One region of the Arthrobacter sp. KKT183 genome, then DNA from elsewhere that is predicted to be linked to it. Evidence: riboswitches for the same ligand, from Rfam matches in the RefSeq annotation. Region 1 holds a riboswitch; each other region holds the start of a gene.
The links. Region 1 has a riboswitch for S-adenosylmethionine ahead of ACZ2GY_RS01520 (ABC transporter ATP-binding protein). Riboswitches for the same ligand answer to the same signal wherever they lie in the genome.

Region 1 (7,136 bases):
TCGACGATCAGGGGGACACCGGCGTCGTGCGCTATCTTTGCCAGGCCCGCGATGTCCGCGATTTCACCGCTCGGGTTCGCGATGATCTCTGTGAAGACCGCCTTGGTGTTGTCCTTGATGGCGGCGGCGTAGTCGGCCGGATCGGTGCCCGGAACAAACGTGGTTTCGATGCCGAAGCGACGGAGCGTCACATCGAGCTGCGTAACGGTGCCGCCGTAGAGCTGGGCTGCTGCAACGATGTGATCGCCGGCCTGGCACAGTGCAGCGAAGGTGATGAACTCTGCGCTCATGCCTGATGCCGTCGCTACGGCACCGATGCCGCCCTCAAGCGAGGCGATGCGCTCCTCGAAGGCTGCAACGGTGGGATTGCCGATGCGCGAGTAGATGTTGCCGTACTTCTGCAGCGCGAAAAGGTTGGCGGCGTCATTGGTGTCCTTGAAGACGAACGACGTGGTCTGGTAGATCGGTACGGCTCGTGCGCCGTGTGTGGCGTCCGGGGTTCCGCCGGCGTGCAACGCACGGGTGCGGAAGCCGAAGGTGCGGTCAGTGCCCAATGTTTCCTCCAAATTGATCCAACTTTTGTGCACCTGCGGTGACTTCTGGGCGTTCGAATCCACCATACGTGCCCGAAACTTCCGGTGCCTTCCCCGGTAGGTTCTTCAGGGCGAGGACTTTCGCGATCCGCGGCACGCAACCCTCGTTCTGCAGCGAGGTGGTGTCGCCGAGCGGCGTTCCCTCGTACAGCTGGGTCAGCAGTCGCCGCATGATCTTCCCGGAACGCGTCTTCGGCACATCCTCCACGACGACGACGGCGCGCGGCTTGGCAACCGGACCGATGGCCTTCGCGACATGGTTGCGCAGGTCCTGTTCAAACGCTGGATTACCTGCCTCGCCATGCACGACGACGAAGGCGGCGATCGCATGCCCCGTCACCGGATCAGCCACCGGGCAAACGCCCGCCTCAACTACCCGAGGGTGCGACACGAGCGCCGACTCGATCTCGATGGTCGAGAGCCGGTGCCCGGACACATTGATGACGTCGTCAACGCGCCCGAGGATCCAGGTGTCGCCGTCGTCGTCGTATTTGGCGCCGTCACCGGCAAGGAACCAGCCCTGCGCAGCGAACTTCCGCCAGTAGGAATCGAGATAACGCTGCGGATTTCCCCACACTGTGCGGGCCATCGCCGGGCCATGCCGGTCCACCACGATCAGCCCCTGCTCTCCGTGACTGACTGGCTCGCCGTCGTCGTTCACGATGCGCGTGCTCACACCGGGCAGGGCGCGTGAGGCGCAGCCGGGTTTGAAGGAATCATCAGTGGGGCGGGGACTGAGCACTGTCGCGCCGGTTTCCGACTGCCACCACGTGTCCACAACGGGAGCGGTACCGGAGCCGATTTTCTCCCGGAACCAGCGCCACGCCTCGGGATTGGTTGCCTCGCCGACCGTGCCCAGGACTTTGACGGAAGAGCGGTCATAGGAGGACGGAACGCCGTCGGGAAACCAGCCCATCAGCGAACGGATCAGCGTGGGCGCCGTGTAATAGCTGGTGACGCCGTAGCGTTCGATGATCTCGAAGTGCCGCCCGGGATGCGGGGTGTTCGGTGTGCCCTCGAAGATCACCTGAGTGGCACCGTTGGAGAGTGGACCGTAGATCTCGTAGGTGTGTGCCGTGACCCACGCGAGGTCGGCGGTGCACCAGTGGACGTCGTTCACGCGGCACGCGGGATCCGGGTCACTGAAGAGAAACTCGTAACTCCACGACGCCTGCGTCAGGTAACCGCCGGTGGTGTGCACCAGGCCCTTCGGCTTGCCGGTGGTGCCGGAGGTGTACATGATGAACAGCGGCGTCTCGGCGTCGAACGCCTGCGGCTCGTGTACGGGGGAGGCGGTGCCAACAATGTCGTGCCACCACACGTCGCGGCCTTCGGTCCACGCGACATTGCTGCCCGTCCGCCGGATCACCAGCACGTGTTCAATGGCGTTCTTCCCGACGACGGCGGCATCGGCGTTGTCCTTCACCGGCACCGCGGTGCCGCGTCGGTACTGCCCATCGGTGGTCACCAGCAGTTTGGCGCCGGTGTCCTCGACCCGGAAGCGCAGCGCCTCGGCGGAAAAGCCACCGAAGACGAGCGAGTGAACGGCGCCGATACGCGCGCACGCCAGGGTCACGACGACGGTCTCCACCAGCACGGGAAGGTAGATGACCACGCGGTCGCCCTTGCCGATCCCCAGGGCAGTCAGGGCGTTGGCCGCCCGGCACACCTCGTCCTGAAGCTCGGAGTAGGTGACCGTGCGGCGGTCTCCCGACTCGCCCTCGAAGAACAGGGCAGGCTTGTCGCCCAGACCTGCAGCGACGTGCCGGTCCACGCAGTTGTAGGCGGCATTCAGGGTGCCGCCGGCGAACCACTCAATGCGCGGCACCGACAGCTCGCCGTCCGGTCCCTGCTGTGCCGGTTCGAATGTGTGGGCCGTATGCCAGTCGGAGGACCAGTGCAGCCGGCGCGCCTGTTCCTCCCAGAAGGCGATCCGCTCTTCCTCGTTGGTGAAGCCCCCGTGAACAAGGGAATCTACGGCAGTTACGCCCATTTGCGGATAGCCCACTTCTCGAAGACACCCAGGATCGCGTCCGTGAGCTTGCCGAGGATTGCCAGCAGCACTATTGCCAGGAGCAGTCGGTCCACCCGTCCATTGTTCTGAGAATCGGTCAGCAGGAAGCCGAGGCCCATCGAGGACGCCAGGAGCTCAGCCGCGACGAGGAACAACCACGCCTGCGCGAGCGCCAGCCGCAGCCCCGAGATGACCGAGGGGACAACGGCGGGCAGCTGCACCGTGGTGAACAGCCTCAGACCGTTCAGGCCGAACGCCCTTCCTGCCTCGACCAGGTTCTTGTCCACGTGCTGCAACGCCATGGCAACAGTGGTGAACACCGGGAAGAAAGCGCCGATGGAGATGAGAATGACTTTCGAATCCTCGCCGATCCCCACCCAGAGCATCAACAGGGGAACCCACGCCAGTGACGGCACGGCGCGGATGGCGCCGATGGTCGGCGAGAACAGGGTGTCCACCCATCGGGACAGGCCGACAAACGCTCCGACCACGAGACCGGCGATCGCGCCGATCAGAAAGCCGATGACCACGCGTTGGGTCGAAATTGCAATGTGGATGCGAAGTTCCCCGCGCTGGATCAGATCGACGGCGGCGTCAAAGACAGCGGTTGGCGCCGGCAAGGTGACCGGACTGATCAAACCGACGACGGCGGCCAGTTGCCAGGCCGCCAACAGCGCCAGCGGCACAATCAGTCCCAGTCCGAGCTTGGCGACTGCCTTGCCTCGCGGCTTGCGGCGGGTGAGGGCATTGCCCTGCCTGCCGTCGTCGTCGTTTTGATTTGTCCCGTTCGGGGAGTTCGTCCCCTTCGGCGAGAGAACCGAAGCAGGGCCGGTGCCGACGCCGCCGGGCACGATGCTGTTACCGGTGAGGTAAGGGTTGCTCATTACTCTCCAATAGCGGACGGATCGGCGTTGGTTGCGTAGGTGTCATCAAGAAGGGTGGAGAGGGCTTCGTCAATGTTTTCCTGGCTTGCGACGTCACCGGATTCGACGAACATCGGGCCGACTACCTCGAGCACGTCCAGCTGGGCCTGACCGGGGGTGCCGTTGACGTCGAGGTTGGACCGTTCGGAGATGACCTTGGTGGCCACGGATTCTTCGATGCCCGCAACTTCGGCGAGGATGGCTGCGGTTTCCTCCGGGTTTTCCTGAGCCCACTGGCGTGCTTTCTCGTAGGCGTTGACCACTGCTTGTGCGAGTTCCGGGCTTTCCTCCAGGAAGGACTCGGTGGCATTGAGGAAGCCGTAGGTATTGAAGTCCACGTTGCGGTAGAACAGCTCGGCGCCGTCTTCTTCGGCTGCGGCCATGATCGGGTCGAGGCCGGACCAGGCGTCCACCGAGCCGGTGTTGAGGGCGGCCCAGCCATCGGCGTGCTGGATGTTCTGGATTGTCACTTCGCTCGGATCAACGTTGTGCTCGGCCAGTGACTGGAGCAGGAAGAAGTAAGGGTCGGTGCCCTTGGTGGCGGCGATGGACTTGCCGCGGAGATCCTCCGCGGATTCGATACCGGTTTCCGCCGTTGTGACCAGTGCGGACCATTCGGGCTGTGAGTAGATGTCGATGGTCTTGATGGGGGAGCCGTTGGCGCGGGCCATCAGCGCTGCCGAACCGGCCGTTGAGGCGACGTCAGCTTCGCCGGAGCGGAGCAGTTCGTTGGCCTTGTTCGATCCGGCGGACTGGACCCATTTGACCGTTACGCCCTCATCTTCCAACTCGGCCTCGAGCCAGCCCTGGTCCTTGATGATGAGGCTCAGCGGGTTGTAGGTGGCGAAGTCCACCGTGAGTTCTCCGCCGGTCGCGGCTGCGGCTTCGCCGACTGAGCCGTCGGCGTTTTCCCCGGCAACGCAGCCGCTAAGGGCGAGGGCGGCGATTGCGGCGGTGGCGGCGAACTGAAAACGTGCGGTGCTCTTCATGGTGATCCTTTTCGGAGAGTGCGTGGGACGGGTGTAGGGGGCTTGTTCTTGGGGGTGTCGGCGCAACATGGCGGCACGGTGGGCGCCGCACGCGCTGGGATACGGCGCTGCGAACTGGCCGCAGGCGCGCGGTTAGTGCTGGTGGCTGTCGACGCCGAGGCTGCTCAGCAGCGAACTGCGTAGCGCGGCAAGTTCGGCTGAGCCGCGGTCGCGCGGACGGTCGCCCGGAACCTCCAGCACGCGGCTGATGGTTGCACCCTGGACGTCAGGCTCCTTCGCGAGAACGATCACCCGGTCGGCGAGCTGCAGCGCTTCGTCAACATCATGGGTGACCAGCAGGACCGTGGTCGGGGTGGTTTGGTGGATACGCAGCAGGAGGTCCTGCATCTTCAGCCGCGTCAGGGCATCGAGTGCGCCGAAGGGTTCGTCGAGGAGCAGGACGCCCGGGTTGCGTGCCAGTGCACGTGCCAGCGATGCCCGCTGTGCCATGCCTCCGGACACTTCGCGGGGCCGGTGGCCGGCGAACCCGTCGAGTTCCACGAGGCCCAAAAGCTCCTCCACCTTCGCCTTGCCCGCGGCGGAACTGGTTTCCCTGGGCAGGCCGATAGCAATGTTCTCGCGCAGCGAGAGCCAGGGGAGGAGTCGGGGTTCCTGGAACGCGACGGCGCAGCGGGGATCGATCCCGTCCACTGCTGTGCTGTCGATGAGTACCGCACCGCTGGTGGGAGCGTCCAGTCCTGCCGCGGCTCGCAGGAGGGTTGATTTCCCGCAACCGCTGGCGCCCACAATGGCGAGAACCTCGCCTGCTTCAACGTCCAGGGTCACGTCGCGAAGCACCACGTGCTGCTCGCTTCCGCTCCCGAAACTTCGGGTCAACGAAGAGAAAGTCAGCGGCAGTGTCTGGTTGCCATCAGTGGAAATGGCCTGGGTACGGTGCGCTCGAAGAACGGTGCTCATGTATAACTCCATCGCTCCTGGCAGTAGCACCCGTTCTCCTGCAAGCAGGTAAGGGTTGCTGCGGCGTCAACGATCCAGGTCTCTCGGCCGCTCGGGATGGTGGAATTCCACTAAACGCTTTTGCAAGGGTCCGGCGCAATATGTGTCGTAACAAAGGAACGCTTCAGCCGGACATCGGCAGCGTGAGAGGGTCATCTACATGATTGAAATTCTGAACGCGAGCGAGTTGGCCAGGGCAAAGGAAGCGGGTGCGCTGGTCGCCAGCATTCTGCAGACGGTGAAGAGCCGCAGCACGGTCGGGACAAACCTGCTGGAGATCAACCAGTGGACCAAAGAGATGATCGCTGAGGCAGGCGGGGTGTCCTGCTACGTCGACTACGAGCCGCCGTTTGGGCGCGGCCCGTTCGGCGCCTATATCTGCACGTCCGTCAACGATGCTGTGCTCCACGGTCTGCCGCATGACTACTCGCTTGCCGACGGCGACCTGCTCTCCCTGGACCTCGCCGTCTCCCAGCGCGGAATCGTCGCAGACTCCGCCATCAGCTTCATCGTTGGCGAGTCAAAGCCGGCGGAGAGCGTCGCGATGATTGATGCCACCGAACGTGCATTGACTGCCGGGATTGCCGCCGCCAGACCAGGCGCGCGCATCGGCGACATCTCCGCTGCCATTGGTTCAGTCCTCAGCGCCGCGGGCTATCCGATCAATACGGAATTCGGCGGTCATGGTGTCGGGTCGACAATGCACCAGGATCCCCACGTGGCAAACACCGGACGGCCCGGCAGGGGATACGTGCTGCGCCCGGGGCTTTTGCTGGCGCTGGAGCCATGGGTCATGGCGGATACCGCTGAACTGGCAGTCGACGCCGACGGGTGGACACTCCGCAGCGCTACGGGCTGCCGGACCGCGCACAGTGAGCACACCATCGCGATCACCGACGATGGCGCGGAGATCCTGACCCTGCGACAAGAGACCTAGCCAAGCAGCCAGTCCACCGCGCGCTTCATCAGTTCGCGGTGTTCCGGTGAGGAGTACGACGCCGCGTCGTGGCCGAGTGCGTCATAGAAGCTTCGTGCGGATCCAGTCCCGACAGGTCGCTCCAGGGACCACATCAAAGGGTGCAAGTGCCCCTCGTGTTCGTGGCGGGCGTGAACGACGACGTCCGGTGAGGTGCGCAGCCAGCTGTAGCGTTCGTCGGCGAGAGTGAAGTCGGGAATACCGACGGGGAAGGAGCCCTCGAGCAGGATGGTTGCCGCGCCGTACTCCGGGTGCATGGACACGTCGCGTACCCAGCGTCCGCCGAGCGCCGCTTCCCAGGACTCGGAATCGACAAAACTCGTGGCGCTCGAGTGCAGGGCGAGCAGCGGACGGCCGCCGGCTTCCCAGGCGTCCAGGCCATCACGGGCGGCATCTGTACCGGGGGAAGTGCCGCCGTCCCGCGGGAGGCCGACATTCACCACCAGCAGATCCGGCCAGGCAGCAGAGTCACGGAAGCTACCGAGGGTGGTGTCGACGTCGTCGGCTGTTTCTACGGTGAGTCCGTGACCGCGGAGCAGGTCCGCGATGGCCGCGGAAGTTTCCGCGAACGGGTGCCAGGGGTCCGCGTACCGGCCGGTGCCGCTGAGGATGAGTGCCGTTGTCATGGGACCCATTCTGCCCATA
Region 2 (7,136 bases), 830 kb from region 1:
GCACGGGTAGCGCCGCAATCCTTGCGGTCGCGGAATCGATGCAGAAGGTCAAGACTGCAAACAAGGTCCGCTTTGCCTGGTGGGGTGCAGAAGAACAGGGACTCCTCGGCGCTGAGCACTATGTCGCAGACCTCGCGGAGACGGGAGAGCTGGACAGGGTTGGGCTGTACCTGAACTTCGACATGATCGGCTCCGCCAACTTTGGCCGCTTCGTGTACGACGGTGACAACTCGGCCTTCCCTGTCGGTCCCGGCGCTGCTGAGGGTCCTGCGGGATCCGGTCAGATCGAGCAGGATTTCCACGACTACTTCGCAGCTGAGGGACTGGCCTCAGGTGAAACAGCGTTCAGCGGACGTAGTGATTACGGACCATTCATTGCAGAGGGCATTCCCGCAGGCGGACTGTTCACCGGTGCAGAGGGCATCAAGACCGAGGAGCAGGCAGAACTGTTCGGTGGCGTTGCCGGCGAACCCTACGATGCCTGCTACCACGCAGAATGTGATGACCTGAGCAACGTCAGCGTTGAGTCACTGGACCAGATGAGCGATGCGATTGCTCATCTGACCCTCACCTACGCCATGAACACGACCGCGGTGAACGGCGTTGGAGACAACGTGAAGGGTAACTTCAAGCAAAAGGGCGGCTTCGAAGGTAACCCGCTGGGCGGCGGCACCGAAAGTGGCGGCGGGCTCCACCCGGAGCATGACCACGATTCCGAACTGGCCGACCGGTAGTATCCCGGGCTAGCCAAAGGCGGGTCGGGACCACTTCTTTCGGGTGGTAACGACCCGCCTTTTCGTTGCCCGCGATCTTTTCCTGGATCAGCGTCGCAGCAGGCGCCGGTTCCAGGGCAGCGTGGTCAGGATGATGGCCCCCAGCGCGAGGATCGGTCCCGCCACAGTGGCGAAGACGACGACGGTCCCCGGTGTGGGGAGCACAAGGTCCAGTGCCAGCGAACCCAGCAGCTGGCCTGCGATCATTCCGAGGCCGGTGAGCAGCACACCCAGGGATCGCACCAGGAGGGCGCCGATACCGATGAAGATGCATCCCATCGGCCCGCCCAGGTAATACCACCACTCTTCCGGCAGCGGTTCAGGAGGGCCGGTGAGCACCAGTTTCACTAGCCAGGCGGCGAGGAGCACGACCGATCCGGCAATGAAGTTCATCAGGGTGGCGGTAATGGGTGTGCCGTACTGCACGGCGGCGGTTCCGTTCATGGCTTGTTGGAAGCTCACCAGGATGCCGGCTGCGATGGGAAGCAGGAGCGGAAGGATGAGTGCCGCCGTCGTACCTGTTCCGCCGAGGCGGGGTGAGACTGCCCAGATAACTGCCGCGACCGTCAGCGTCACGCCGATTACCCGCATGATGGTGATTATGCGCCGCCCGCCGGGTCCGATCCCGAGCCTGTCCACGGCGAGTCCGCTCAGCGTCTGGCCCATGACCGCGGCGACCGTAAAGAGCGCGACTCCAAGGACCGAGATGGTGAGCGCCTGCGAGAAAACAAACAACGCACCGATGGTCCCTGCGGCCAGGTAGATGCGGGGAAACCGCCGCTGCCGCACGGCAGGGATCAGCTGGCCGAGGCCCGCCCGTCCGCGCGGAAGCAGCAACGAGATCAGGATCATCAGCACCAATCCGGTACCGAAACTGATGAGCGCGGCTGCAAGTCCGTCGTCGAGCGTTTGCCCCAGTGCTCCGTTGATCCTGCTTTGAAGCGGAATGGCTACGCCGGAGGATATTGCCAGCGGGAGGCCGATGACGGCGGGAAGGTGGGGGGCTCGAGACACCCGTTAAACCCTAGGGCACTGGCCTGTTCCGGCCGGTCACTTCCGGCGGGCAGAATGTAACCATGAGCATAAACGATGAGACCAGCGCCGCCACTGAAGTGCCTATCCGTGACTCGATGATCCGGCTGGGCCAGTTGGTCAAGCTGGCCAATCTTGCCGAGGATGGGGTGGAGGCCAAGGAACTCATTGAGAACGGTCTGGTGAAAGTCAACGGTGAAATTGAGGATCGCCGGGGACGCCAGATCCATCCCGGTGATTCCGTGACGGTGAACGGCGTCACCGTGACAGTGGTGCAGGGATAACGCGGGTATCGCGGGCTTCGGCTTCGCACACCGCAACGAGAAAGTCCGATGTTGGCGTCCAGGCCTGAAGATCCCACGTGGCCAGGCGCAAGGAGACGGAGAAGCCGGCGCCGGCGACGTCAGTGAAAAACTGGTCGAAGGTGTAGCCGCGCCCGGCGCCGAACCCGACGATCAGGCGTCCACCGCGCGCCAGGTGGCGATGCAGGCGTGCAAGAACCTGTGGCGCCGTGCCCGGAGCAAGGAAGGCGAGGACGTTTCCTGCGCAGACAATCACGTCAAAGGACTTAGCCACTCCGCGGGCCGGCAGATCCAGCTCTGTCAAGTCTCCCACCAGCCACACAGGCCCTGGGTGGGCTGCCCTCGCCGCTTCGACCAACTGGGCGTCCGCGTCAACTCCCACCACGGAATGGCCACGCAGCGCCAGTTCCCCGCCAACCCGGCCTTGCCCGCAGCCGGCGTCGAGAATACGCGCATTTCGGGGAGCCATTGCGTCGACGCACCGGGCTTCCCCGTGTAAGTCCGCACCCTCGGATATCAGCTGTTCAAAACGCTGGATGTAGGCGGCTGACCTGTTGGGGTCCGCGCGTTTTCCTGCGTCCCAGAGCGTTTCTTTCTTCACATTCGGGAGTCTAACCCGCCACCGTAACGGCGTTACCGTGACAGTGGTGTCCGGCTGACGCCGGGCACCACCATCTGCAGAAATTCCCGCACATGTCCCAGTTCCTGTGCGTTGATGCTGTGGTACATGCCCGCGTAGAGCACCTTGGTGAGCTTGGTGTGGCGGTTCAGCCAGCCGTGGGTGAACTCGATTCGATCGGCGGGAATGACCGGGTCTTCCTGATCCCGGCCCCAGAAGAACGGCACTGGCTTCGCAACAAGCGCGCTGTCGTTGAAGAACGTGCTGCCGTCGGTCGGCACAACAAACCCTGAAAGCCCGACGACGGCCGCGTAGTCTGCGGGCCGGGCACGCAGCATGGAGCTTGCCACTGCCATGCCCATCGAGAAGCCGAGCAGGGTGACGCTCGAGTGCGACTGCTTGATGGAGTCGACCCAGTCAATGACGTCCTGGACGGCGGCGGTGACCTTGTCGACCGAATAGGCGGCGTCCTGCATCAGCGGGAACCAGGTGAAACCTGCTCCCAGGGCGACCGGTGCACGTACGGATGCCACGGTGAACTCGTCGGGCAGGAAGTCGAGGATGCCCATGAGGTCTTCCTCGTTGGCCATGTGTCCGTGCAGCAGCACCAGGAGCGGCGAGCCGGAGCGCTCGTCTTCGGGCTTCGACCAGACGACAGTCGGTGCGGTCGAGGCCGGGCCGGTCCCGGGCCCGGTCTCGGGGGCGGAGGCGGAGGAGGAGGCGGAGGAGGGCGCAGCAGAACCGTCAGTCGAGGAAAAATTCGTCATAGCTCCATAGTGGCATGTTGAACTGTGCCGGCGGCGTGCTGCGGCAGGCTGCGTCTCAGCCCGCGCGAAACCGCAGCGCTGAGGCGCTCTCCTTGACATCGCCGTCGTCGGTGTTGCTATAGAACGCTGCTGCCAGCGCGGGCTCAAGCTGCGCAATCTCGGTGAGGAAGGCATCGTGGCCGATGGGAGATTCAATGGTGTGGACGGCAACGTTCCCGGGCAATGCGGACGCCAGTTCAACGGACTGGCGAGGCCAGTAGAGGCGATCCGAATCCACCGCCGCGACGAAGAACTCTGCCGAGGCAGCTGCGAGCGCAGTGCTGAGGCTCCCCCGGTCACGGGCAACGTCGTGGCTCATGAGCGCTTCAGTGAGGATGACGTAGCTGTTGGCGTCAAACCGCCGGACCAGCTTTTCCGCCTGATGGTCCAGGTAGCTCTCCACCTGGTAGCGGCCGCGCCCGCCCGGCGCCGACGACCCAAAAGGCTCTTCCATACCCTGCGCTGCCCGACCGAACCGGTGTACGAGTTCCGCCTCCGAACGGTAGGTGATGTGCGCGATGCGCCGGGCAAGGCCCAACCCATCCTCGGGACCGGCGCTTCCGTAGTAGTCACCGCCGGTGAACCGCGGGTCGAGGCGAATGGCCTGCACCTGGGCCTGCGCGAAGGCGATCTGCTCCGCGGTGCTCGCTGCTCCGCACGCGATGACGGCGCACCGTTGCACCCGCCCGGGATAGGTGACAGCCCACTCAAGAGCCCTCGCGCCTCCCATTGACCCACCCAGCACGGAGTGCCAGGAGGAGATGCCCAGCAGGTCTGCGAGCAGTGCCTCGGCACGCACGGAATCGCGGATGGTAACGAAGGGGAAACGCGAACCCCACGGCTTGCCCTCCGGATCAAGCGACGCCGGCCCCGTGGATCCGTAACAGCCGCCCAGCATATTGATGGACACCACGAAGTAGCGGTTCGTGTCGATGGTTCTGCCCGGACCCACCAACCCGTCCCACCAGCCATCCTCGGAGGACTCGCCCCGCGCTACATGTGAGCTGCCGGTGAGTGCGTGCTCGATCAGCACCGCATTGGAGGCATCGGCATTGAGCGTGCCCCAGGTCTCGTAGGCGAGGACGACATCGGGCAAATGGCCGCCTGTTTCCAGCGCCAACGGGCCAATCCGGAACCGTTGCACGACGACGCCGTCAACCAGCCCCGCTTCCGGCTGCGGAACCGCTGTGGTGATGCCTGTCAAAACCCTGCCGCCTCACTGAATCGCGCTTGCTCCTGCACTGCATGCAGGGCCTGGTCTTCACCCGGGGCACCCCGCCGCGAGGGAGGGTTGCCGGACAGCAAGCCGGGGCTGATGGCGGGTGGAACCTGCCGTACTGTCACTCGTTACCTCGTATTAGGAAACCTGACCAGCGCGGGTGAGGGCAACTTGTGTGACTCGCCGTGAAATGAAGCCGGCTGGCGTAGTAGCCGTGAAAGGCGCGCGTGCGGCAGAGGATGCTTGAGTGGGGCCGTTCGGCGTCTATGGGAAAACGGTCGGCCCCACTCAAGGGGGACACCCAGTGGGCGTCCCTGGCAGGAAAGTCCGGCGGTCTCGGAACCGGGCTCCCTGTGTGAAGCAACTATCCGGCTCTGACCTTGGGTTTTGCTTGGAACATTGTCGCCCGCGGTGTGACTTAGGTAACCCTTAGTCGAGGCCTCCATCACAAAGTGCCAAAATGGGGCCATGCGCCTGGATCATGTGTCTTATGCCTGCGAACCTGACGGACTGACTGCTACTGCGGAACGGATTTCCGACGCCCTCGGAGTTGAATTCGTCAAGGGTGGAATCCACCCGCGGTTCGGTACCCGCAACATGATTTTTCCGTTGGTCAACGGCCAGTACCTCGAGGTAGTCGAGGTCCTTGACCACCCGGCCTCGGACAAGGCTCCATTTGGCCAGGCGGTGCGGGCACGGTCCGAGGCCGGCGGCGGCTGGATGGGCTGGTGCGTAGCCGTTGATGACCTCGCCCCGTTCGAGGACCGCCTTGGCCGCAGCGCCGTCCCCGGTAACCGCAAATTCCCGGACGGGCAGGAGCTGACCTGGCAGCAGATCGGCATCAAGGGCCTCATCGCTGACCCTCAGGTCCCCTACATGATCCGCTGGGATGAAGGCACGGAGTCCCTCCACCCATCCCAGGCGCGCACCGCGTCCGTGCGCCTCAGCGCGCTCACCATCGCCGGGTCGGCAGAGCGCGTCACAGAGTGGCTCGGAACGCCCGTCACCCACCCGCTGGACGACGTCGACGTCGAGTGGATCGCCCCCAACGGCACGCCCGGCATCATGTCGGTAGCGTTCGAAACCCCGAAAGGTGCGGTCCGGATCTAATTGGTTCTTTCGGACGCTGGTTCCCCAGGCCGCGTGGCCGGGGGTTAGCTTCCGATGCCGATAGCCGGGCCGAAGAGCGCGAAGCCGACAAAGCCTGCAATGTCCAGCAGCGCATGCGCTATCACCAGGGGCATCACCCGCTTGGTGCGCGTGTAGGCGTAGCCGAAGATCAGCCCCATGATCACGTTCCCGATGAACGGGCCGATCCCCTGGTACAGGTGATAGCTCCCTCGCAGGAGCGCCGAAGTCACAATAATCACCGGGACTGACCAGCCCAGTTCCCGGAGCCGCTCAAAGAGGTAGCCCACCACAATGACCTCTTCGAGCACCGCGTGACGGATCGCCGAGAGCACCAGCACAGGCAGCGTCCACCAGTAGGTGTCGAGCGCCGTCGGGATGATCGCAGTGGTAAGCCCCAGTGCCCGGCCCGCGGCGTACACCCCGAGCGTTCCCACCCCGATCACCGCGGCCAGCCCCACTCCCAGACCGAAGTCGACCTTCGGTTTGCTGAAGGTGAAGCCAATCCGGCGGAAGGCCGACTTCCCCGGCTGGGTGAGCAGGAACAGCACAAGCACCACGGGAACCAGCGCAAAGAAGATTCCCAGCAGCTGGTAGGTGAGATCGAAGTACTGCCGGTTGTCCAGAACCGGATTGAGCCTGGTGGTCTGCGCAGCCAGCGGCGCACGGGTCAGCTTGTCGATCAACTCCACCACCGCGTAAACCCCGGCCTGGCCGAGGGACAGACCAAGGACAATCAGGATTTCCGCTTTGATCCTCTTCCGGCGGGCGGTCGGGGATAACGACGACGGCTGGCTGGTTTTGGCGGTTGGCATGCCTTCATGGTGCCGTACGCTTCGGTGCTTGCCAAAGCGTACAAAAACGGTTCCCCGGGAGGTTTTTGTCGCCTATCTGCTGTTCTGAGCGTCGTGAAACAGCAACTAGGCGACAAAAACTCAACGGAGGCGCTGCCCGGCGCGCCACACCGCATGGGTCAGCTGCATCCCCGGACGGTAAGCCAGGTGGGTTGCGGACGGTGCGTCCAGCAGTTGCAGGTCCGCGCGGTGTCCGACAGCGAGCGACCCAACGGCCAGCCGGCCGCCGTCGTCGGTTGTTTGTTCGCGGTGGAGGGCAAGCGCACCGCCGTAGGTTGCCGCGCGGACGGCTTCGGCAACCGTCAGTCCCATCTGCAGCACGGCAGTAGCTACGCAGAACGCCATGGACGAGGTGTAGGACGTCCCCGGATTGCAGTTGGAGGCAAGCGCGATGGGTACTCCG
Region 3 (7,136 bases), 410 kb from region 1:
TTGAGTCGAAGGATGGCGATTTCACGCAGTTGCTGGGCGATGATTTCCAGCTCCTGCGCGGGCGTATTCTGCAGCCGCTCATCGAGAGCGGCGAGGATGTCCTCGGCGCTTCGACCGGCGGCCCGGATGAGGAAAACCCTCCCGAACTTCTCCTCGTAGGCACGGTTGCCTGCCTGGAGCGCGGTCTGGGTTTCGACGGCGGTGCTGACGCCGGCCTGCTCACCACGCGACATGGTGGCTTCAGTGGTATTCCCCTGCGCCCGGTCACCGATGCGCGGGTGATGCGCCAGGGCGCCGTCGATCTCGGCTTCCGTCCAGGGATAGGCTGCCTTTTCGGCGAACGCAATCAGGTCGGCTTCCGAGGAGAAGGGCCGCGCGTCCACGATGGCCTCAACCCAGCGCGGGATGTCAACGCATGGCGTGAGTTGGGCAGCGGCCACTTCGGGGGTACAGGTATTGAGGGTTGCAAGAGGCATGGGTGTCAGCTTTCTATGAAGCGCTATCGCCAGCGCTGAACACCCTTACCCTCGAACGAATTCGATTTGACTCGATGTTTCCGGCGACAGTCCAGGAACCGTGTGGCTCTGGTTCAGTTTCTATATCGTGGAATTTTTATTCCGATTTCATTGTAGCCCTGATCACATGGCAGCTGTCAAGCGTTACCTGGATCACATGATAGGGCTGCTTCTCTACACCAGGCCACCACCGCGTAAATGGTGGAAGATGGGCCTATGGATGCCACCGCCGCATTGAATGAGATCGCCTTCTGGCTGGAACGGGAACTGGCTCCGAGTTTCAAGGTTCAGGCGTTCCGCAAGGCCGCAGCGGCCATTGCCGAGCTGGAGCCCGACGAACTCGCACAACGCGCCCGCGACGGCCGGCTCAAGCGGATGAAGGGCATCGGAGCGCGCTCCCATGAGGTCATCACCCAAGCGCTCAACGGTGAAGTGCCGGCCTATCTCGCCGACCTCCGCGAGCGCTCGAAAGAAGCCCTGGCCAGCGGCGGCTCGGAGCTGAGGGCCCTCCTCCGCGGTGACCTGCACAGTCACAGCAACTGGTCCGACGGCGGGAGTCCCATCCCGCTCATGGTCGACGCCGCGCGTGCGCTCAATCATGAATACCTGGCGCTCACGGACCACTCCCCCACCCTGAAGATCGCGAACGGCCTGAGCGCGGAGCGCCTCACGGAGCAACTCCAGACCGTGGACCAGATCAACAACGACGACGGCGGCAACGGCTTCCGCCTTTTGAAGGGCATCGAGGTGGACATCCTTGAAGACGGAACACTGGATCAGTCGCCGGAGATGCTCGATGAGCTGGACATCGTTGTCGCCAGTGTCCACTCCAAGCTGCGCTCCGACCGCCGCACCATGACCGCACGCATGCTGGGCGGCATTCGCGATCCCCATACCAACGTCCTTGGCCACTGCACGGGCCGTCTTGTCCAGGGTTCCCGCGGCCAGCGTCCACAGTCCGAGTTCGACGCCCGGAAGGTGTTCACCGCCTGTGCCGAGAACAACGTAGCGGTGGAAATCAATTCACGTCCCGAGCGGCAGGATCCGCCGGATGACCTGATCCAGCTGGCACTCGAAGCCGGGTGTCTCTTCAGCATCGACAGCGACGCGCACGCCCCCGGTCAGCTGGATTTCCTCCAGTACGGGGCGGAGCGCGCCGAAACAAACGGCGTGCCGGCGGACCGCATCATTACGACGTGGCCGTTGGACAAGCTGCTCGCCTGGGCGCGCTCCTGAGAGCTTCCCAAGCTCCTTAGGCGTCCAGGAATTCCTTGGCTGCCCTGAAACCGGCTTCAAGGTCCGCCAGAATGTCATCAATGTGTTCAATACCCACTGAGAGCCGCACCAGCCCGGGGTTAACGCCGGCAATGACCTGCTGCTCCGGCGATAGCTGGCTATGGGTGGTCGACGCCGGGTGGATCACCAGCGAGCGCACGTCGCCGAGGTTCGCCACATGCGAGTGCAGGTCAAGGGCATCGACGAAGCGCTTCCCGGCCTCCGCACCGCCGGCCAGGTTGAAGGAAACGATGGCGCCGATTCCCTTCGGACCGTACGTGCGTCCGCGCTCATACCAGGGGCTTGAGGGCAGCCCGGCATAGGCAACCGACTCGACATCCTCACGCGCTTCCAGCCACTGAGCCACTTCGACAGCGTTGGAGACGTGCCGCTCCATCCGCAGGCTCAGGGTTTCCAGGCCCTGGGCGATCAGGAACGCGTTGAACGGGGATACCGCCGAGCCGAGGTCCCGCAGCAACTGGACCCGGGCCTTGAGGATGTAGGACAGGTTGGCCCCGAGGGCACCATCCGCACCCAGATCCCGTGCGTACACCAGACCGTTGTATGTCGGGTCCGGCGTATTGAAGCCCGGGAAACGGTTGGGATCCTTGCCGAAATCAAACTTTCCCGAGTCAACGATCACGCCGGCGATCGCCGTACCGTGGCCGCCCAGGTATTTGGTGGCCGAGTGGACAACGATGTCCGCGCCCCACTCCAGGGGCCGGATGAGGTAAGGGGTGGCAAGGGTGTTGTCCACGATCAGCGGCACACCGGCGTCGTGAGCGGTCCGGGACACGCCCTCAATGTCGAGTACGTCCTGCCGCGGGTTGGAGACGACCTCCGCGAAGAACAGCTTGGTGTTGGGCTGCACAGCGTCCCGCCACTGGTCCAGATTGTCCGGATCCGCCACGAAGGTGACCGAAATGCCGAACTTCTTCAGCGTATGGGCCAGCAGGTTGTAGGTTCCGCCGTACAGGCTCGGACTGGCGACGACGTGATCGCCGGCCTCCGCGACATTCAGGATCGCGAAGGTCTCCGCCGCCTGACCTGAGCTGAGCAGCAGCGCGCCCAGCCCGCCTTCAAGGCTGGCGATCCGCTGCTCAACAGCATCCTGCGTGGGGTTGCCGATCCGCGTGTAGATGGGAGCCAGTTCGGCAAGGGCAAACCGGTTGGCGGCGCTTTCGGCACTGGGAAAGACGAACGACGTGGTCTGGTAGATCGGCAGGGCGCGGGCTCCCGTGGCGCTGTCGGGTTCCTGGCCGGCGTGGATCTGGCGGGTTTCGAAAGACCATTGGTTGGACATTCAAGGCTCCTTTGGCATGGGCCCGGCATGGTGGGAGCACCGCGGGCCGCGCTTGCCGTCCGGCTGGTGCCGGGCGGCCAGGTCTTCACCCGGAGCACCCCACCGCAGCTGGAGGGTTGCTGGCCAGCAAGCCGGGGCTTGGTGCTGGCACTCATGACCACGGCCAGTGTAGGCACAGGAGTATCACGCCGCACGAAGATGACGTTCCATGTAAACCACCCGTTGAGTTGCAGAAGTTTTTGTCGCCTAGTTGCAGGTAAAAGTGTTTCCAGGCCGCAACTAGGCGACAAAAACGTCAGGGGAGGGTGAGGAGTGCGTACTTCTCCATCGCTTGGCGTGGTGCGTCCGCGTCAATTTCTCCCCGCTTCGCGAGGAGCTGAAGAATGCGTACGACGACGGAGGCTGGGTCGATCTTGAAGTACCGCCTGGCTGCGGCGCGTGTGTCGGAAAAGCCGAACCCGTCCGCTCCGAGTGTGGCGAAGTCCTGCGGCAGGAACTGGCGGATTTGATCCGGAACAGCCTTCATGTAGTCGGTGACGGCCACGATCGGTCCGGGTGCGTCCCCAAGCTGCTGGGTGACGAAGGGAACGCGGGCCTCTGCATCGGGGTTGAGGAAGGCCTCCTCCTCGGCGGCGAGTGCGTCACGCCGCAGCTCCGTCCACGAAGTCACCGACCACACATCGGCCGAAACACCCCAGTGATCTGCCAGGAGTTCCTGCGCCTCGAGCGCCCACGGGACGGCCACGCCGGAGGCGAGGATCTGCGCCTTCGGCCGGCCGCCGTCGTCGTTGCCGGGCTTCAGCCTGTACACGCCGCGCACCACGGCGTCGGCATCCAACCCGGCGGGAAGCGGCGGCTGGATGATCGGCTCGTTGTAGACGGTCAGGTAGTACATGACGTTTCGATCGTCGGAATTCGCGCCGTACATGCGCTCCAGTCCTGCACGCATGATGATGCCGATCTCGTATCCGTAGGCCGGGTCGTAGGTGATGACGGCGGGGTTGGTGGAGGCAAGGATGGGTGAGTGTCCGTCGGCGTGTTGGAGGCCTTCGCCGGTGAGGGTGGTGCGGCCTGCGGTGGCGCCGATGATGAACCCGCGGGTCATCTGGTCACCGGCTGCCCAGAAGGAATCTCCCGTGCGCTGGAATCCGAACATCGAGTAGAACACGTAGATCGGAATCAGCGGCTCACCGTGGGTTGCATAGGCGGTACCCGCAGCCGTGAAGGCAGCCACCGCACCGGCCTCATTGATCCCCGGATGCAGGATCTGGCCTTGAATCGATTCCTTGTACGCGAGAACCAACTCCCGGTCAACGGAGAGGTAGTTCTGGCCGTCCGGGTTGTAGATCTTCGCTGTCGGGAAAAAGGCGTCCATGCCGAAGGTTCTGGACTCATCCGGAACAATGGGGACAATCCGGGACCCCAGCCCTTTCTCCCGCATGAGATCTTTCAGGAGGCGGACGAAAGCCATCGTTGTGGCGGCCTGCTGCTTCCCCGAGCCACGGTTCGCAACCTCGTACGCCTTATCCCCCGGCAGCTCCAGTGCCGCCGCCTCGGTACGGCGTTCAGGAACAAATCCGCCCAGGGCACGGCGCCGGTCCAGGAGGTATTTGATTTCGGGGGAGTCGGGTCCGGGGTGGTAGTAGGGCGCGTTGTAGAGGTCGGCTTCGAGTGCTTCGTCGGGGATAGGGATGCGCAGGTGGTCGCGGAAGTCCTTGAGGTCCTGAAGGGTGAGTTTCTTCATCTGGTGGGTCGCGTTACGGCCCTCGAAGTGTGAACCCAACCCGTATCCCTTGACCGTTTTGGCCAGAATCACGGTCGGTTTGCCCTTGAACTCGGTGGCGGCCTTGTACGCCGCGTACACCTTCCGGTAATCATGCCCGCCGCGCTTGAGTCCCCACACCTGCGCATCATCCATATCCGCCACGAGATCCTTCGTGGCCGGGGTCTTCCCGAAGAAGTGATCGCGCACAAACCCACCGGATTCTGCCTTGTAGGTCTGGTAATCCCCGTCAGCGGTCTCATTCATGATCTTCACCAGATCCCCGGTGGTGTCCCTGGCAAGCAGGTCATCCCACTCCCGGCCCCACACCACCTTGATCACGTTCCACCCCGCACCGCGGAAGAACGCCTCGAGTTCCTGCATGATCTTCCCGTTACCACGCACCGGCCCGTCCAGGCGCTGCAGGTTGCAGTTGATCACGAAGTTCAGGTTGTCCAGATTCTCATTGGCCGCCAACTGCAACAACCCACGCGATTCGGGCTCATCCATCTCCCCGTCCCCCAGGAACGCCCACACCTGCTGATCACTGGTGTCTTTCAACCCGCGGTTCTGCAGATACCGGTTGGACTGCGCCTGATAGATCGCGTTCATCGGCCCGATCCCCATCGACACCGTCGGGAACTCCCAGAACTCCGGCATCAACCTGGGGTGCGGATACGAGGACAACGCATGACCGGCCTTGGACTTCTCCTGCCGGAACCCGTCCAGATCCTCCTCGGTCAGCCGGCCCTCCAGGAACGCGCGCGCATACATCCCCGGCGACGCGTGGCCCTGGAAGAACACCTGATCCCCACCCGAGGGGTGGTCCTTACCCTTGAAGAAATGATTGAACCCCACCTCATACAGGGTCGCCGCACCCGCATACGTGGAAATATGGCCGCCCACACCGATCTCCGGACGCTGCGCCCGATGCACCATCACCGCAGCATTCCACCGCATCCACGCCCGGTACTTCCGCTCGATCTCCTCATCCCCGGGGAACTCAGGCTCCTCATCGACCGGAATCGAGTTCACATAATCAGTAGTCACAACACTGGGAAGACCCACCGACCGGCCACCAGCACGCGCCAGCAAACGCCCCAAAACATCACGGGCACGATCAGAACCACGCTGATCAATCAACTGATCAAAGGACTCAATCCACTCAGCCGTCTCCTCAGGATCCGAATCCCCACCAACACCCGAACCCACAATCCCCTGATCAGCAACCATGCCAAACCCTCTTTCGCTGCGCGGAACCTGCCCGCTCGATTCACTGCCTGACCGGCATCGCACCCTTGCAATGCGGCAGATGGCCTTTGTCCCTCCGGGTCCATTCCAACCCGCGCTTTCGCAATATGGAACTATTATTCCATTACTATAGGGTGAATGCCTGCCAAGATGGGAATGCCAACCAGAAAGGGCACCGGAACGTCATGAATGAACTGCCGATTGAGTCTCCACGCATTGCCGTCATCACCGGTGCAGGCTCCGGCATCGGCAAGGCGGTGGCGCACGCATTCCTGGACGCCGGCTGGGCAGTGACCCTGGCGGGCCGCCGTCGTGAACCGCTCGAGGCGACCGCACAGGGCCGGGAATTGGCTGACGTACTTCCAACCGATATCAGCCGGCCCGACGACGTCGCCCACCTCTTCGCGCACGTACATCAACGCTGGGGCAGGCTCGATTTCCTGTTCAACAACGCGGGAACCATTGGTCCCGCGGGCGCAGTTGACGAGATCAGCCCGGAGGAATGGACGTCAACGGTGGCGATCAACCTGACGGGTTCGTTCCTGTGCGCGGCGGCAGCGTTCCGCATCATGAAGCAGCAGGACCCGCAGGGCGGGCGCATCATCAACAACGGGTCCATTGCTGCCCACTCTCCACGGCCGCGGTCGGCGGCGTACACCGCAACAAAACATGCAGTGACAGGGCTGACCAAGTCGATCGAACTGGACGGACGCGCCTACGGCATTACGTGCGGTCAGATCGACATCGGCAATACCTCCACAGGGCTTATGACCACCCTCGGCGTTGGCGAGGGCGCGCTGCAGGCGGACGGCTCCCGTCGGGTGGAACCCACGTTCCCGGTGGAAGAGGCCGCCCGCACCGTGCTGCATATGGCGCAGCTACCGCCATCAGCCAACATCGGCACAGTGGTCATGACGGCCAGCGGCATGCCCTTCATCGGCCGCGGCTAGGCGGTCATGCGCGGGGAAAGTGTGGGTAATAAAAGGAAAGCCCTCCGAGGAGACGGAGGGCTTTCAACGGTGCGGAGTTA
Region 4 (7,136 bases), 1.7 Mb from region 1:
CGACGAGTTGGCAACCGACAGCCGGGCGGCGAGCCGTGATGATGTCACGGGCTCATCATGCCACTCAGAGAGCGCGTAGATGGTCTTCACATAGTCTTGGACACTTGAGGATTCGCTGCCGGGTGTGCTCACTTTCGACGCCATGTCAGACAGCCTGCCTTGCCGGTGAACCGGCCCGCCGGCGTCGCTGTCTCAGTTGTGCGATGAGGCCAGTCCGGGGCGCCGCGATGTAGGCAACTGAAAACGCGAGTGCCTGCGCAAGTACAACTGCGGCTCCGGTTGAGATGTCGAAGTAGTAGCTCGCGTAGATGCCGGAGACCGCGGCGGTCGTAGTGATCAGAACAGCGAGTGTCAGCATCCGGTCAAAACTGCGTGTCAGCAAGAAAGCAGTGGCGCCAGGCGTGATCAGCATGGCCACGACGAGGATGATACCGACAGCCTGCAGCCCCACCACCACGCTGAGGGCGAGCAATCCCAACAGGAGCGCAGCCAGCGCCTTGGTGTTGAGCCCGATGACGTGTGCATGCGTGCGGTCGAAGGCGAGCAGCGTGAGATCCCGCCGCTTGACCAGCACGATCACCAGGGTCAACGCACCAAGGATCAGAACCTGCCACAGCTCACCGTCCGTGACACCGAGAACGTTGCCGAAGAGGATGTGCATAAGGTCCACTTGGGAGGGCGTTCGCGAAACGATGGCCAGTCCCACGGCGAAAAGAGCGGTGAACACCACACCGATCACGGTGTCGGACTTCAGCCTGGTGGTCGACTTCACAGCGCCGATCAGCGCAACGGCACCGGCACCGAAAATGAAGGCGCCGATCGAGAACGGAATACCGACGATGTAGGCGAGCGCGACCCCGGGCAGCACTGCATGGGAAACGGCATCACCCATCAGGGACCAGCCCATCAGGATGAGCCAGCAGGATAGAACCGAGGCGACTACGGCAGCCGCCAGCGTCACCAGCAGGGCGCGGGTCAGGAACCCGTATTGCAGCGGTTCGAGGAGGAACGCGATGGGATCCATCTAGGCTCCCGCCCGGGTAGGCGCCACCGCAGGGTCAAGAGTGCCTGCAGGCCCGAACGCGCGCGCGAGGTTGGCATGGGTGAGCACATCCTCGGGGGTTCCTTCGGCAAGGATCCGTTGGTGCAGGAGGATTGCGCGGTCGCACAGTCGGGGCAGGCCGGCGAGGTCGTGGGTGGACACCAGCACCGTCCGGCCTTCATTCTTCAGTTCGCGGAGGAGCTCCACAAGGGTGGCCTCGCTGCCCTTGTCCACGCCTGCGAATGGTTCATCGAGGAGGAGGAGCCGGGCGTCCTGGGCGATTCCGCGGGCAACAAAGGCGCGCTTCTTCTGCCCGCCCGAGAGTTCCCCGATCTGGCGGTGGCGAAGCTCTGTCAACCCGACCCGCTCCAGTGCCTCGGCCACCGCGGCGCGATCAGTCCGTGAGGGATGCCGCAGCAAACCCATGTGAGCGTACCGCCCCATCATGACGACGTCGGCGACGGAGACAGGGAAGTCCCAATCCACGTCCTCAGCCTGCGGAACATAGGCCACGAGCTTGCCTTTGCGGGCTGCCGTGGACGTTCGGCCGAAGAGCGAGAGCGTTCCCTGCTGCGCCGTCACCAACCCCATGAGGCACTTGAAGAGGGTCGATTTTCCTGAGCCGTTCACCCCGATCAGTCCGCAGATCTGGGCGCGGTTGATGGTGAAGCTCACGTTGTGGAGCGCAGTCACGTCTCCGTAGTTGACGCCCAAACCTTCGACGGCGATGGCCGGGTGTGCGCTGGCTGTCAGGGTCATCGGGTCAGTCCTGCAATGATGAGGTCGATGTCGTGTTGGAGCAGGTCGAGGAACGTGGGGACCGGCCCGTTCTCCTCCGACAGCGAGTCCACATAGAGCGGACCGGCCAATCCAGCGCCGGTGCTTCGTGCAACCTGCTGCTGCGCGGACGGATTGACGGTGGACTCGCAGAAGACTGTGGGCACGTTGTGCTCCTGAACAAAGGAGATGACGTCGCTGATCTGCCGGGGGGTTCCCTCGGTGTCGGAATTGACAGGCCAGATGAAGGCTTCTTTGATTCCGGCGTCCCGCGCGAGGTAGGAGAACGCCCCCTCACACGTGACCAGAGCCGGCGTTGCCTCACCAGTGCTGAACGCATTCTGCAGAGCGGTCAGCATGCCCTGGAGTTCCCGCTTCAAGCCGGCGCCGTTGGCTTGGTAGTCTCCGGAATGTGCGGGATCAAGCTCTGACAGTGCCGTAACAATGTTGTCTACGTACGTTTGCGCCGCCTTCGGGGACATCCAGGCATGGGGGTTGGGCAGTCCCTGGTAATCGCCGGAACGGATGTCAACGGGTTCCACGCCTTCGGAAAGCACCACATGCGGCGCATCGATGGACAGGACGAAACGTTCGAACCAGCGCTCCAGGCCCAGGCCGTTGTCAAGGACGAGATCCGCGTCCTGCGCCTTGACGAGGTCTGAGGGAGTGGGGTCGTAGCCGTGGATTTCGGTTCCGATCTTGGTGATCGATTCAACCCGGATATGCTCACCTGCCACCGAGCGTGTGAGGTCCGCGAGAACGGAAAAGGTGGTCAGTACAACAGGCCGCGGGTCCTTGTGTGAACTGGTCCGCTCCACAAGTGGGGTGCCACAGCCTGCAAGCACCAACGTTGTCAGGATGAGGAGTACCTGAATCCGAAGTTTCGGCATACCGAAAATATAGCCCGATCACGCTGCTGCCGCCACTGCTCCTGTGCAGCCGGAGCCACGGCACTCGACAGGAGAGCAATCGACAGGGCATGGTGGGCCTAACGGTATGTTGCCGGCAGGGCACGGCAGGACCACTATCAGGAGGTCGGGTTATGAGCGAAGAACCACAACACGAGGAAGTGCCGCGCGAGCACTCTGAACAGCCGGCAGAGGGGGATCGCGCTCAGAATCCCGCCGACACAGGCACTCACTCACAGGACCCGGCTGAGGGTGCAGATTCCGGGCCGGAAACGAACGGGACGGACGCTGAGGGCTAAAGCCGGCCGGCCCGCCAGCAGTAGGTAAGGTACGGCAGCTCGAGGACTGCGTCCGGCTGGTGCCCCAAGTGATCGTGCAGGTACCACGACAGATTGTTTTCCACCTTGGTGCGCACACCGGCTGATGCGTTCTGGTAGTAGGTGCGGGAGCGCGCAAGTTCCACGATGTCCGAGACCGGAAGAACCTGCGTCCATGGAATGACCCTAGACTCCGGCTCCGAAAAGCGCGGACCAAGCATAGGGCGGTAGCTCGGCCGGAAAACGTCTCCGGCATGCATGATGCGGGAGAGCCGGTGTACCCAGGCAACGCTGACGTCCAGCTGATTCCAGACGAGCGCGAATCTTCCCCCCGGTGCCAACACACGTGCGGCCTCCTGGCTTGCCGCAGCAGGATCACACCAGTGCCAGGCCTGGGCAATTGTGAGTACATCAGCGCTCGCCGTTGCGAGTCCCGATGCCTCGGCAGTTCCCTGCACTCTGGCTACGCGCGGGAGTTGTTGTCCGAGGACTGCAAGCATGTCCAGGGATGGGTCAACAGCTGTCACCTCCGGGCAGCGGCGGATGAGCTCCCGGGTGAACTTGCCGGTGCCGGCGCCAACGTCTGCTGCGCGCAACGCTCCGGCGGGTATGAGCCAGTCCACGCTGTCTTGGGGGTAGCCCGGACGCACGCGCTCGTAGCGGTCACTTTCCTGCAGGTAGCCCCGCGCCAATTCACGACGGCGGTGTTCGGCGAGGCGCGGACCTCCAACACCCATGTTGGGAACTCCTCGCATGACGGGTACGGAACCCGTCAATTAAAGCACCCGGTTGAAGGCGGCGTCGTGCCGAGGAAGTGCGGTCGCAGCGCTCAGTCGGTTGTGCAGGGCGCGGCGCCGGCAGTTCCCGGCGTGGGCGGAGCCCAGTCAGGGAAAGGGCGGGTCTCGACCGCGGGCACCCAGCGCCCGGCGTCGACCGCATAGTCAGTCCCCAGTCCATCCCGAAGAAGCGAGCGCAAACCGGTCAACAGCCTGTCGACGTCGTCCTGCCGTGATCCGAGCCCGAAACTCGCCCGTAGCGAACCTGACGGCAGGCCCAGCCGCTTCAGCAGCGGATGAGCGCAAAACTTCCCGTCCCGCAGTCCAACCCCGTGTTCTGCAGACAGATATGCGGCGACCAGCCCGGCGTCGTAACCGTGGACAGAGAAGTTCACTACGCCGATCGCATCGGTGCTGTCAGCGAAGATGCGGTGAACTGCTATGCCGGGAAGGTTGGAGAGCCCTTCCACGAGGGCATCCCGCAGCTCTGATTCATGCGCAAGCCAGGCCGGTTCATCCAACCCAGCGATGGCCTCTGTTGCCTTCGCCAGCGCGGCTGCACCGAGCACATTCGGTGACCCGCCCTCATGGCGCGCGGAACCGGTTGCCCAGGACACCGAGTCCACTTTCACAGTCTTCACTGCGCCGCCTCCGGCGAGGTGGGGCCTTCCGGAATCGAGCCAGTCGCCTCTACCGACCAGGACGCCCGCGCCGAAAGGCGCATACAGTTTGTGGCCCGAGAAGGCCGCGTAGTCGATACCGTCGCGGAGCAGATCCAGCCGCCGGTGGGGAGCGAGCTGAGCCGCGTCGACGACGATCCGCGCGCCGTGCGCATGAGCCGCCGCTGCGAACCGGCCGATGGGCAGAACTTCTCCGGTGACATTCGACGCACCGGTTACAGCAAGCAGGCTGATTCCTCCGGATGCCAATTCCTCTTCCACAGCGGCGAGCGTTTCCTCGATGGTTCCCGCGGCGACCAGCCCGCGATGGGGAAGCTGCAGCCAGGGCAGCAGATTGGCATGGTGTTCCACGTCGAGGTAGAGGACCTCACCGTCCTCCGGCAGGCATCCAGCCAGGAGGTTCAGCGAATCGGTGGTGTTGCGGGTGAAGATGACCGCATCATCTTCCCGGCCGCCGACGAAGTTCCGCACAGTCCTTCGTGCATTCTCGTAGAGCGAGGTGGAGATTTGCGATGCGTACCCGGCGCCCCGGTGCACACTCGCATAGTAGGGAAGCACGCTCTGCACATAGTCATTGACCTGCTGCAGCGCCGGCGTTGAAGCGGCATAGTCCAGGTTGACGTAACGGACGGCAGTGCCGTCCACCAGCGGCGCCTGCAGCTCAGCGCCCATCACGGACGCCAGCGGTGCAGCGGAGAGTTCGTTCTCAAGAAGTGCGTTGCTCACAGGAGGTACCCCACGTAGGTTCAGGGGACCTGCTTCACCAGGCCCCGCGCTTGCCGAACCACGTTCTGGCCCGGCCAGGTCGTCACCCGGGGCACCCCGCCGCGGAAGGAGGGTTGCCGGCCAGCAAACCGGGGTTTAACGCTGGCACTCGTGACCTAGGAATCCAGACTAAAGCAGGCCGGGAATATCCGGTCCTTGTGTTACGTGTTGGTGTTAAGCGACCACGTCAGACGCCGGTACCTTCCTGAAGCAGATCGTCCAGCGAGGGGTTCAGTCGCTTCAGGACATCATTGTGAAGTGTGCTGTTGGTTGCCAGCGCGTTGCCTCCGAAGGGTCCGTCGGAGCCTTCGAGTGACGTGAAGCGACCGCCGGCTTCCGTGACGATGGGTACCAGCGCGGCCATGTCATACAGGTTCAGCTCAGGTTCGCAGGCGATGTCCACAGCGCCTTCGGCGACAAGGCAGTAGGACCAGAAGTCACCGTAGGCGCGTGTACGCCACACGGATTCGGTGAGCGACACGAATTCGTCAAAGTTGCCGCGCTCTTTCCAGCCGGACAGGTTCGAGTAGGAGAGCGAGGCGTCTTCCAGCCGGGATACGCTCGAAACCCGGAGCCGGCTGGCTGCCGCGAGAGACTTACCCATGAACGCACCGGTGCCCGTTGCAGCCCACCAACGCTTTCCGAGCGCGGGGGCGCTCACAACACCGACGACAGGCCGGCCCTCGTCCACCAATGCAATGAGGGTAGCCCATACCGGTACGCCCCGGACGAAGTTCTTGGTTCCGTCAATAGGATCGATGATCCAGCGCCGCGAGCCGGCGCCGCTGCTGCCGTACTCCTCACCGAGTACGGCATCGCGCGGACGCGCACGCGAGAGTTGCCCGCGGATAGCCTCTTCCGCCGATTTGTCCGCATCCGTGACCGGGGTGAAGTCCGGCTTGGTTTCGACCGCCAGATCCAGCGCCTTGAACCGGGACATGGTCTGGTCGTCTACGGAGTCGGCCATTACATGGGCAAGGCGGAGGTCATCGTTGTAGCTCTGGAGGTTCATACTTTCAACCTATATGGTCAGGGTGCACAGATGCGGGAGGTCCCGATGCGGACGCGCTCAGCGCTGGGCTACGATCGGTTCACGCACGCACAGGAACGGGTGTCATTGAACGGTGTGCTGTTAAACGCAAGAAAGGGGACACCGGCCGAAGCCGATGTCCCCTTTCTTGAAGCGCTAGATCTTGAAGCGCTGAAACTTAGAGAACGGAGACTTAGAGAACGGAGATGTTCTCAGCCTGGGGGCCCTTGGGGCCCTGGGTGGTCTCGAAGCTGACCTTCTGGTTCTCCTCAAGCGAGCGGAAGCCGCCGGAGTTGATTGCGGAGAAGTGAGCGAAAACGTCAGCGCCGCCGTCGTCAGGAGCGATGAATCCAAAGCCCTTTTCAGCGTTGAACCACTTGACTGTACCTGTTGCCATTTTTTTATTCCTTGAGTGTGAGGATCCCCCCGTACTTCGGGGTTCCTGTCGCGGTGTTCATTTCGCCTGCAAAAAAAGCTTTCGAACTCCGGAGAGAAATCAAGGCTTAACATTCGTGCGCAACACAACAACTCCGTTCAGTCTAGCAGGCAATCGGCGCCGTAGTCACATCACTCACTGCATCCCCAGCTCCTTGGCACCCTGGGAAGGTTCGATGCCCGCCCCGAGAAGCCGGCGCAGCGAAGACAGGCGCACCGGACCGGATTCGCCGGCAGCGCCCGACGCGACCCAGCCGTCCAGTCCGCAGTTGACGGCGGCGGCATCGTGGCGGCAGCCCCGCTCGCAGTCCTCGGTGCCGGGTGCAAGATCCGGGAAGGCGGCGAGGATGCGGTCGGCCTCGACATGGGCAAGGCCGAAGGAACGAATGCCCGGAGTGTCGATAAT

Region 2: it holds a riboswitch for S-adenosylmethionine, as region 1 does, so the genes downstream of both, metX (homoserine O-acetyltransferase MetX) here and ACZ2GY_RS01520 (ABC transporter ATP-binding protein) in region 1, are expected to answer to the same signal.
Region 3: it holds a riboswitch for S-adenosylmethionine, as region 1 does, so the genes downstream of both, ACZ2GY_RS16755 (bifunctional o-acetylhomoserine/o-acetylserine sulfhydrylase) here and ACZ2GY_RS01520 (ABC transporter ATP-binding protein) in region 1, are expected to answer to the same signal.
Region 4: it holds a riboswitch for S-adenosylmethionine, as region 1 does, so the genes downstream of both, ACZ2GY_RS10890 (aminotransferase class V-fold PLP-dependent enzyme) here and ACZ2GY_RS01520 (ABC transporter ATP-binding protein) in region 1, are expected to answer to the same signal.

The regions. Positions count from the first base shown of each region.
Region 1 is NZ_CM145770.1:295,496-302,631, forward strand. Features, by position in the region: gene ACZ2GY_RS01500 (O-acetylhomoserine aminocarboxypropyltransferase/cysteine synthase family protein) at 1-566, opposite strand, end outside; gene acs (acetate--CoA ligase) at 544-2,586, opposite strand; gene ACZ2GY_RS01510 (ABC transporter permease) at 2,577-3,491, opposite strand; gene ACZ2GY_RS01515 (aliphatic sulfonate ABC transporter substrate-binding protein) at 3,491-4,519, opposite strand; gene ACZ2GY_RS01520 (ABC transporter ATP-binding protein) at 4,652-5,476, opposite strand; SAM riboswitch class I at 5,482-5,579, opposite strand; gene map (type I methionyl aminopeptidase) at 5,676-6,452, shown strand; gene ACZ2GY_RS01530 (ThuA domain-containing protein) at 6,449-7,117, opposite strand.
Region 2 is NZ_CM145770.1:1,124,681-1,131,816, reverse strand. Features, by position in the region: gene ACZ2GY_RS05370 (M28 family peptidase) at 1-734, shown strand, start outside; gene ACZ2GY_RS05365 (DMT family transporter) at 822-1,787, opposite strand; gene ACZ2GY_RS05360 (RNA-binding S4 domain-containing protein) at 1,850-2,089, shown strand; gene ACZ2GY_RS05355 (class I SAM-dependent methyltransferase) at 2,064-2,708, opposite strand; gene ACZ2GY_RS05350 (alpha/beta hydrolase) at 2,741-3,493, opposite strand; gene metX (homoserine O-acetyltransferase MetX) at 3,549-4,736, opposite strand; SAM riboswitch class IV at 4,754-4,884, opposite strand; gene ACZ2GY_RS05340 (VOC family protein) at 5,220-5,861, shown strand; gene ACZ2GY_RS05335 (CPBP family intramembrane glutamic endopeptidase) at 5,906-6,694, opposite strand; gene hutI (imidazolonepropionase) at 6,815-7,136, opposite strand, start outside.
Region 3 is NZ_CM145770.1:3,545,099-3,552,234, forward strand. Features, by position in the region: gene uraD (2-oxo-4-hydroxy-4-carboxy-5-ureidoimidazoline decarboxylase) at 1-476, opposite strand, end outside; gene ACZ2GY_RS16750 (PHP domain-containing protein) at 732-1,751, shown strand; gene ACZ2GY_RS16755 (bifunctional o-acetylhomoserine/o-acetylserine sulfhydrylase) at 1,768-3,093, opposite strand; SAM riboswitch class IV at 3,137-3,252, opposite strand; gene aceE (pyruvate dehydrogenase (acetyl-transferring), homodimeric type) at 3,389-6,088, opposite strand; gene ACZ2GY_RS16765 (SDR family oxidoreductase) at 6,292-7,056, shown strand.
Region 4 is NZ_CM145770.1:2,285,026-2,292,161, reverse strand. Features, by position in the region: gene ACZ2GY_RS10920 (metal-dependent transcriptional regulator) at 1-144, opposite strand, end outside; gene ACZ2GY_RS10915 (metal ABC transporter permease) at 146-1,024, opposite strand; gene ACZ2GY_RS10910 (metal ABC transporter ATP-binding protein) at 1,025-1,801, opposite strand; gene ACZ2GY_RS10905 (metal ABC transporter substrate-binding protein) at 1,798-2,709, opposite strand; gene ACZ2GY_RS10900 (hypothetical protein) at 2,862-3,026, shown strand; gene ACZ2GY_RS10895 (class I SAM-dependent methyltransferase) at 3,023-3,781, opposite strand; gene ACZ2GY_RS10890 (aminotransferase class V-fold PLP-dependent enzyme) at 3,874-5,172, opposite strand; SAM riboswitch class IV at 5,268-5,382, opposite strand; gene hisN (histidinol-phosphatase) at 5,453-6,277, opposite strand; gene ACZ2GY_RS10880 (cold-shock protein) at 6,489-6,692, opposite strand; gene rsgA (ribosome small subunit-dependent GTPase A) at 6,867-7,136, opposite strand, start outside.